Regions from separate parts of the Oceanobacillus sp. AG genome, predicted to be linked through region 2. Evidence: predicted binding sites of a transcription regulator. Region 2 holds the regulator's gene; the other holds the start of a gene.
What was found. Region 2 encodes CtsR, which represses protease genes until heat stress. Its sites were predicted from a motif close to ATGGTCAATAAAGGTCAAACA; they were not measured.
Positions count from the first base shown of each region.

Region 1 (5,067 bases), on a different contig from region 2:
TGAAGAAGTGATGGAACAAATCCATCCAGGTGCAATAGTTTTACTTCATACAGTTTCTAAAGACAATGCCGAAGCGCTTGCTGCATTGATAACGGATTTAAAAGAAGAAGGATATCAATTTAAAAGTCTTGACGACCTTGTCCTCCGCGATCATATACCAGAGGTTATTTATGGCTATTAAGCATAAGAAAAATCGGGAAGCAGAACTACAGCTGCTTCCCGATATTTTTAGATTAAAATCATACCAAACTTTCTGATTCTTTGTTATAATAAGGAAAACTCATAAGAAAGTGGTGGAGTCACGATGATGAGAGAGGATTTAATTGCACCTAAACAATATAATATTGCGATGGAAGTCGAGAAATATGCGAAAGATAAAAACAAGAAAGCACTTATTTGGCTAGATGAAAACAATAATAAAAAAGAGATTACATATCAGGCATTAATGCGGAATGTAAACAAAATCGGGAATGTATTCCTGAACAGTGGTTTACAGCGAGGAGATAAAATTCTCATCATCATGCCACGACTCATTGAAACGTACGAAGTCTATTTAGCAGCATTAAAAACAGGAATCATAATTATTCCAAGCTCCGAAATGTTGAAGGCTAACGAATTGGAATATCGGATCCAACACGGGGAAGTTAGTGGCGTTGTAGCTTTTCATGAATCTACAAGCGAGGTAGGGAAAGTACCTAATTTTGCGGAACTAAAGAAATTTTCTGTGGGACATACCGTTGATGGTTGGGATTTCCTCGATGAAGCAAAAGCGAGTGCCAGTGATGAACTTGAAATGGCAGATACGACCAGGGAGACAATCGCATTTTTGCCATATACCTCGGGAACAACAGGAAATCCAAAAGGTGTTGTGCACACACATGCTTGGGGATTTGCTCATTTAAAGACAGCGCCAGAAAATTGGCTTGGCGTGGAAGAGGATGATTTAGTGTGGGCAACGGCAGGTCCAGGCTGGCAAAAATGGATCTGGAGTCCGTTTCTATCCGTACTAGGAACAGGAGCAACTGGATTTATTTATAGCGGTAAATTTGAACCGTCCAAATATCTGGAGCTCCTTCAGGATAATGAAATCAATGTGCTCTGTTGTACACCAACAGAATACCGCTTAATGGCGAAAGTCGAACATCTTGAAGATTATAAGCTGCCACATTTACGTAGTGCCGTCTCTGCTGGAGAGCCGCTAAACGTGGAAGTAATTGATACTTTCCGCAAGCATTTTGGGATTATGGTACGTGACGGCTACGGTCAGACAGAAAATACTCTACTCCTTGGCATTACGAAAGATATGGAAGTAAAGCCGGGTTCCATGGGCAAGCCAACGCCAGGTAATGAAGTGGAAATTATTGACGAAGATGGCAATATTGCAGATGTAAATATAGTTGGGGACATCGCAGTCCATATCGACAGTCCAGCTCTTTTCCGTGAATATTATAAGGATATGGAACGGACAAAAGCATCCCGACGAGGAGATTTTTATATTACCGGAGATCAGGCGCGCAAGGATGAGGACGGCTATTTCTGGTTTGAAGGCCGCCGGGATGATATCATTGTCAGCTCGGGGTATACGATTGGACCTTTTGAAGTAGAGGATGCGCTTGTGAAACATCCATTTGTTCAAGAATGTGCGGTAGTGGCAAGTCCAGATAAGGTTCGCGGAAGTATTGTAAAAGCATTTATCGTATTAAAGCAAAATGTGGACAAGAACGACCCAGGTTTGATTAAAGAATTACAAGATCATGTGAAACGTGAAACGGCACCATTCAGGTATCCGAGAGAAATAGAATTTATTGATGAACTTCCGAAAACATCTTCAGGGAAAATAAGAAGAATCGAATTACGTCAGAGAGAAATGAAGAACTTGTAAAATCTGATTTCTAGAATCATTAGTTTCCCAGGCGCACATTTTGGGTATACTACTATAGAATACTTAGAAATGAGGGATGATAGATGGCTACTAAAAACATCTACTCAATCTTCTTGACGAATTGCCAATTGTTAGTTTTACGGAAGAAATAAAGGAATCAATTTTTGGGATAACGATTATAAAAATGATGCTAAAAATATGAAATGAAAAAAGCGGATGAGATGAAACGAATCTCAATCTGCTTTTTCGTTCTATCAGACTATAAAATAAAATTGCTGTGGGTGATTTAGGTGTTCAGGGCTAGCCATGTCCGCTCTCTTCCCACGATAAATTTTTTTAGAAAAAGTTAGGCAAAACACTTGAAAGTCAAAATAGGTCAGAGTATAATGTAGTTAAAGTCAAAGATAGTCAAAGTCAAATTTGATCAATATAACACTACTTTAGGAGGAATGTAAGATGAAATGTCAACATTGCGGTCAGAATGAAGCAAATGTAAATGCGTCTGTTTTTGTGAACGGACAGCGTATGGAAATGCATCTATGTAACTCCTGTTTACGTGAAATACAAGGAAATATGATGAACCAGGCAAATAATTTCTTCTCTAATTTTAATCAAGGGCAAAATCCGTTTGAAAATCAATTCTTCCAAGCTGGAGGAAATGGACAAACAGGTGCACGTACAAAACAGCAAACAAGAAAACGTGAAGGTCTACTTGACCAATTAGGGAAAAATCTAACTGATTCAGCACGAGCAGGAGAAATCGATCCGATTATCGGACGCGATCAGGAAATTAAACGAGTCATTGAAACATTGAACAGAAGAAGTAAAAACAATCCGGTCCTTATCGGGGAACCAGGTGTAGGTAAAACGGCAATTGCAGAAGGTCTAGCACTACGAATTGTCGAAGGTACTGTTCCAAGTAAGTTACTCTCTAAAGAAGTATACTTGCTGGATGTCGCCTCTTTAGTTGCCAATACTGGTATTCGCGGTCAGTTCGAGGAACGAATGAAGAAACTGATCACAGAACTCCAGGAAAGAAAAGATGTCATCCTATTCATTGATGAGATCCACTTAATTGTAGGGGCAGGTACAGCAGAGAGTTCACAAATGGACGCAGGAAACATTCTTAAACCTGCTCTTGCCCGTGGGGAAATGCAATTAATTGGGGCAACGACACTTAAAGAATATCGTCAAATTGAAAAAGATCCGGCACTCGAACGTCGCCTGCAGCCAGTTATTGTAAAAGAACCGACGCTTGAACAAACGGTACAGATTTTACATGGAATTAAAGATCGCTATGAAGCGTTCCATGAAGTGAATTATTCTGATGATGTTATTGAAGCTTTTGCTACATTATCAGATCGCTATATCCAAGATCGTTTCTTGCCGGATAAGGCGATTGATTTAATGGATGAAGTCGGCTCCCGCTTGAATTTAAAAAATTCACAGCAAGATGCAAACTCCTTGCAACAACGCTTGGATGAAATTGTGAAGGAAAAACAAGAAGCAGCCGAACGCGAAGATTACGAACTTGCAGCAAATCTCCGTTACCAAGAAATCCAATTACAGAAACAATTGGAGAAAGCGGATGACAGTGAAAAAGTTACCGATGTAACAGTAGCAGATATTGAATTGATCGTTGAAGAAAAAACAGGGATCCCGGTAACGAAAATGCAAGCAGAAGAACAAAAGCAGATGAAGGGCCTTGCAACCCATTTACGTGGTAAAGTAATTGGACAAGATGAAGCGGTGGACAAAGTTGCTAAAGCAATCCGTCGTAGTCGTGCAGGCTTGAAATCGAAAGAACGTCCAATTGGTTCCTTCCTCTTCGTAGGTCCGACTGGTGTCGGTAAAACGGAACTGACGAAAGTTCTTGCAGAAGAATTATTCGGTAAACGTGACGCACTCATCCGTCTTGATATGAGTGAGTACATGGAGAAACATTCCGTGTCCAAGATTATCGGTTCACCACCAGGATATGTCGGCCATGAAGAAGCGGGCCAGCTAACCGAGAAAGTCCGCCATAATCCGTATTCCATCATTTTGCTGGATGAGATTGAAAAAGCACATCCAGACGTGCAAAATATGTTCCTGCAAATTATGGAAGATGGCCATTTGACAGACTCCCAAGGTAGAATGGTGAGCTTTAAAGAATCCGTCATAATTATGACAAGTAATGCTGGTACAGGTACGAAGAAAGTCAATGTTGGTTTCAATAACACACATGACGCCGTTTCGACCTTGGAAAACTTAAGTGATTTCTTCAAACCAGAGTTCTTGAACCGTTTCGATGCGATTGTAGAGTTCAACGAATTAACAAAAGAAAACTTATTATCTATTCTTGACCTTATGCTGCATGAGCTTGAAGAAACGATTGAGGAAAATGATATTGAAATCACAATTACAAGTGCAGCGAAAGAAAAACTGGTCGAACTTGGATACGACCCACGCTTCGGTGCAAGACCATTACGTCGTGTCATCCAAGATAAAATTGAAGACCAACTTACTGATTTAATTCTTGAGTCCGAATCCGTGGATAAGGTTCATATTGATGTAAAAGAAGATGAAATAATAGTAAAACAGGCTTAAAACTTGTTAATCCCGCCGCCCTAGTGCAGCGGGATTTTTTTCATGCTCATAAGCGGAATATTTCGGTGCAAAATAAGAGGGAGAAAGGGTGGTACCGATGAAAAAAGTACTCCATTTATTCTTCCTTTTATTACTTATGATCCCGCAAATTACATATACAGCACCTAACAGTGGCTTACGCGTCCATTTTATTGATGTTGGGCAAGGGGACAGTATGTTAATTGAAACTCCTGATAATCGGGCAATCTTAATCGATGGCGGTGTTCCTGAAGTGGGAAGTAAGCTCATATCATACTTAAAGGAGCAACACATCGAAGAAATTGATTTAATGATTGCGACCCACCCGGATTATGATCATATTGGCGGATTAATCGATGTGTTGGAGCATTTTCCTGTACGGAAAGTCTTGGAGAATGGAGAGGTTCAATTGACGAAAACCTTTGCCAAATATCGGTTCTATCTTTTCAAAGAACAAGTTCCCGTACAAATCGCTCAAGCAGATGACAAAATCATGTTAGCAGAAGATGTGCAACTGCACATTCTACATGCGGCAGATGAACATGCGGAAAATAGGAATCAATCAGCCATAGCGTTCA
Region 1 covers NZ_WOWT01000017.1:17,422-22,488, reverse strand. The annotation lists gene pdaA (delta-lactam-biosynthetic de-N-acetylase) at 1-181, shown strand, start outside; gene mbcS (acyl-CoA synthetase MbcS) at 305-1,882, shown strand; gene GN217_RS10370 (ATP-dependent Clp protease ATP-binding subunit) at 2,339-4,471, shown strand; gene GN217_RS10365 (ComEC/Rec2 family competence protein) at 4,569-5,067, shown strand, end outside.
Region 1: the regulator CtsR is predicted to act here: its motif matches at 2,245-2,265, upstream of GN217_RS10370 (ATP-dependent Clp protease ATP-binding subunit).

Region 2 (5,067 bases):
CCTGTTCCCATACCGAACACAGCAGTTAAGCTTTCCAGCGCCGATGGTAGTTGAGACTTTGTCTCTGCGAGAGTAGGACGTTGCCAGGCATACAAAAGACAGATTATCATTTTATGATAATCTGTCTTTTTGTATTTTGTGCGCCCCAGCAAGCAATTAATTGCTAGTTGATGGGGGAACGGGTGGAGAAATTCTAAGGTTGAAGCCCTGTGACTGAGTGCGTGCGAGCAACCTAACAGGTCGTAATATAAATTATAACTAACGTTTAATTCTAGTTGTTATTTGGGAAAGGTGTTTCATATAATTGACTAAGGATAATATATAGAAAAGAGGATACGATAGATGGAAGTATTTTTACAGAATATAATAGGGGAGCATTTTTATGTTATCGTAACAAGGTTACTCGTTGCTTTAGTATTATCCGGAATAATTGGCTTTGAACGGGAGTGGAATAATCACTCTGCAGGATTTCGGACTCATATATTAGTGGGTGTCGGTGCAAGCCTGATGATGCTTTTATCAATATTTGGTTTTCTTGAATTTCTGGAGCACTATGATAATGTACGCTTTGATCCGGCCCGTATCCCTTCTTATGTGATTAGCGGGATAGGGTTTCTTGGAGCGGGGACGATTATAGTATATGGAGGAACGATTCGAGGGCTTACTACGGCGGCATCCATATGGGCTGTGGCAGGTATTGGGCTGGTTGTAGGCGCGGGAATGTATGGTCCAGCCATTGTTGCTACGCTGATCATTTTAATTAGTTTAGTTGTGTTGAATAACCTTGAAAGATTGCTTCCTTCCCAGCGGAAGTACACAAGAATTGAAATGGTTGTAGAGCGCAATATAAAAGTTCACCAGCTTGTTGAAGTAGCAGAAGCTTATGATGTGAATATTATTGCAGTGGAAGTGGAGAAAATGGAAAGGGATCTCCGAAAAATTTATTTTAAGATGAGAAATATGGAAGGTACCCAGTTACTTGCATTATTTGAAGAAATATCAGAATTAGAAGGAGTAAATAATATTAGACAATTGGAAAAGTGATGCCGTATAAGTTAAGCGGTAAAGTTAAACAAGGGAGAGACTTTTCCATTTTAACTGGCCCTTTATTATTTTAAACTCAAATTTCCTCTTCTCTCCGTTTATTTTCATGAAAAGTGTCTAGAATAGAATATTGGTTATTACTTTTCAACGGTTACATTTTGGCGTATAATTAATTTATAGTCAAAGATAGTCAAAGTCAATGTCATTCCTTTTGTTCCGGCATAGCTAGAAATGAGTGATATGTAAGGAGAGGGGAATTCTTAGCAATGAGCAATATTTCAGATATTATTGAAGCATATCTAAAAAAAGTACTACATTCCACAGGAAAAAATGCAATTGAAATTAAGCGGAGTGAAATTGCGGATCAGTTTGAGTGTGTGCCTTCACAGATTAATTATGTGATTAACACAAGATTTACAACGGAAAAAGGGTATATTGTAGAGAGTAAGCGTGGTGGTGGGGGATATATACGGATTATTCGTGTAAAACATGAAGACAAGGCGGAATTGATTGATGGCATTATTAAAATGATTAATCCAAGTATTTCACAGCAGGCAGCAATTCATGTGCTGGAGCGTCTGCGGGAGGAAGAAATCATTACGAATCGAGAAGAAAAGCTGATCTATAGTGCGATTGAGCGGACGACTTTACCATTTCAACTACCGGAACGTGATCAAATTCGAGCACGTATTTTAACGGCGATGCTTAATACTCTAAAATACTATAATTAACTCTATTGTGTTGAGAAGGGGGAAGATGCGTGTGGAATGTCAAGAGTGCCAAAAGCGGCCAGCTACGGTTTACTTTAAACGAGTAATAAATGGGGAGAAAAAAGAAGTCCGTGTGTGCGAAGTTTGTGCTCAGGAAAAAGGTTATATGCAGTCTCAAGATCAAGGCTCTTCTCTCCATGATTTACTTACTGGATTATTTAACTTTGATTCGTATCCATTTGGAGCCCACGTGGCTGATACAAAGCAAACGAAAGAGCTGCAATGCCCGAATTGTAAACTGACCTTTTCCACTTTTAAGGAAATGGGCAAATTCGGTTGTGCAACCTGTTATGAAACTTTTTCGGAAAGCTTAAGCCCGATACTACGACGGGTCCATGCCGGAAATACAACACATGCTGGTAAAATACCAAAGCGAACAGGTGGAAATATACAAAAAAAACGTAAATTAGAGGAATACCGTAACCAGATGAAGAAGTTAATAGAGCAAGAGGCTTTTGAAGAAGCCGCAGTACTCCGAGATAAAATAAAAGCGTTGGAAACGGATGAAGCAGTTAAGAGGGGGGAGAGTGAAGGATGACATTGGAGCACTTTCTAAACGAAGCGATTAGTCCGTGGATGCGAGAGGAGGGTGCTGATAGTGATATCGTGCTGAGCAGCCGGATTCGTTTAGCTCGGAATTTCGCTAATGTTACCTATCCCATCCTAGGCAAAGAAGAGGAATTAAAGAAGGTTCATGATTTCATGAAACAGACATATAATGAATCTTCCTTCCAGGATTACACAGATTTTTACTTTTTATCAACAAAGGATTTATCGGAAATAGAGAACCAGATACTCATAGAGAAGCATCTTATTAGTCCTAGTCTAGCAAGATATCCGCAGTCAGCAGCACTTATTTCTAAAAATGAGCAGGTCTCCATCATGATCAATGAAGAAGATCATTTGAGGATTCAACTTTATTTACCCGGATATCAACTTACTGATGGTCTGAAACAAGCTTCAGAGCTGGATGATTGGATAGAAGAACGGATTGATTATGCGTTTGATGAGAATTTCGGGTATCTAACGAGTTGTCCAACGAACGTGGGTACAGGAATGCGGGCATCCGTGATGATGCACTTGCCGGCCCTTGTTATCACAAAGCAGATGAGCCGTATGATTCCCGCGATTAACCAGTTCGGTTTAGTCGTAAGGGGGATATACGGGGAAGGCAGTGAATCTCTAGGTAATATATTCCAAATATCTAATCAAATTACCCTTGGGAAATCAGAGAAGGACATTATCTTTGACCTGGCAAGTGTTGTCAAGCAACTGATTGAGCAAGAACGACTTGCCCGGAGCTATATTACCGAACAACTTGGAGTCAGTCTGGAAGACCGCATTTTCAGGTCTTACGGAACACTGAAGAACGCCCGAATCATCGAATCAAAGGAAGCTGCTAAATGCATTTCTAACGTGCGTTTAGGTATAGACTTGGGTATTATTGAAAATATATCTAAAAATATATTAAATGAATTAATGATTTTAACGCAGCCAGGATTCTTACAATATTATGCTAATAAACGCTTGATACCACGGGAGCGCGATGTATTTCGTGCTTCGCTCATCAGAGAAAGACTTGAATTAGAGAAATAGGAGGGATGCCAGATGATGTTTGGAAGATTTACAGAAAGGGCGCAAAAGGTACTTGCGCTATCACAGGAAGAGGCAGTTCGTCTCGGACATAATAACATTGGAACAGAGCATATTTTGCTCGGGCTTGTTCGCGAAGGCGAAGGGATTGCCGCTAAAGCGTTGCAATCATTAGGCGTACAAGTGGAAAAAATTCAAGAAGAAGTGGAGAAATTAATCGGAGTCGGTAAACAGCCGATGCAATCAATTCACTATACTCCCCGGGCAAAAAAGGTTGTGGAATTATCACAAGATGAAGCACGTAAGCTTGGTCATTCCTATGTAGGAACGGAACATATTTTACTCGGTCTTATCCGTGAAGGGGAAGGTGTGGCAGCACGTGTCCTCAACAATCTCGGTATAAGCTTAAATAAAGCTCGTCAGCAGGTTTTGAAGCTACTTGGTAGTAATGAGTCTCAAGCTGGCAGAAGAGGGCGTGCAGGGCAACAATCGAATGCAAGTACCCCAACACTAGATTCCCTTGCAAGAGATTTAACTGTAAGTGCAAGAGAAGGTAAAATTGATCCGGTTATTGGTCGTTCTAAGGAAATTGAGCGTGTCATTCAGGTGTTAAGCCGCCGGACGAAGAATAATCCTGTATTAATTGGAGAGCCGGGTGTCGGTAAAACAGCTGTTGCTGAAGGCCTTGCCCAGCAAATTATCGATAATGAAGTACCGGAAACGTTACGTGATAAGCGTGTTATGACGCTTGATATGGGAACGGTCGTTGCAGGGACGAAATACCGTGGGGAATTTGAAGATCGATTAAAAAAAGTGATGGAAGAAATTCGTCAAGCCGGAAATGTTATTCTTTTCATCGATGAATTGCATACATTAATTGGTGCGGGGGGAGCGGAAGGTGCAATTGACGCATCCAATATTTTAAAACCATCCCTTTCCCGTGGAGAAATTCAGTGTATTGGTGCAACGACGCTAGATGAATACCGAAAATACATTGAAAAAGATGCAGCACTTGAACGTCGTTTCCAGCCAATTCAAGTAGATGAGCCATCTGTTGAGGAAACGATTCTCATCTTAAAAGGTCTGCGTGACCGCTATGAGGCCCACCACCGCGTAACGATTACGGATGAAGCGATTGAAGCAAGTGCGAGCCTTTCTGATCGTTATATTACAGACCGCTTTTTACCGGATAAGGCGATTGACTTAATTGATGAGGCCGGTTCAAAAGTTCGTCTTCGTTCCTACACGATTCCACCGAACTTAAAGGAATTAGAACAAAAACTGGCTGACGTAAGGAAGGAAAAAGATGCAGCTGTCCAGAGCCAGGAATTTGAAAAAGCAGCATCTTTACGCGATACTGAACAGCGTTACCGGGAAGAACTCGAGAAGACGAAAAATGAATGGAAAGAGAAGCAAGGTCAAATGGATTCTGAGGTAACTGTTGAAGACATTGCGAGCGTCGTATCGATTTGGACTGGTGTTCCTGTAGCTAAGCTTACGAAGGATGAATCGAAACGTCTTCTTGATATGGAAGAAATACTCCATGAGCGTGTTATTGGTCAAGAAGAAGCGGTGAAAGCTATATCGACTGCAATACGCAGAGCTCGCTCAGGACTGAAAGATCCGAAGCGTCCAATCGGTTCATTCATCTTCTTGGGTC
Region 2 covers NZ_WOWT01000026.1:53,741-58,807, reverse strand. The annotation lists rRNA gene rrf (5S ribosomal RNA) at 1-89, shown strand, start outside; gene GN217_RS14075 (MgtC/SapB family protein) at 343-1,044, shown strand; gene GN217_RS14070 (CtsR family transcriptional regulator) at 1,311-1,775, shown strand; gene mcsA (protein-arginine kinase activator protein McsA) at 1,801-2,352, shown strand; gene mcsB (protein-arginine kinase McsB) at 2,349-3,410, shown strand; gene clpC (ATP-dependent protease ATP-binding subunit ClpC) at 3,423-5,067, shown strand, end outside.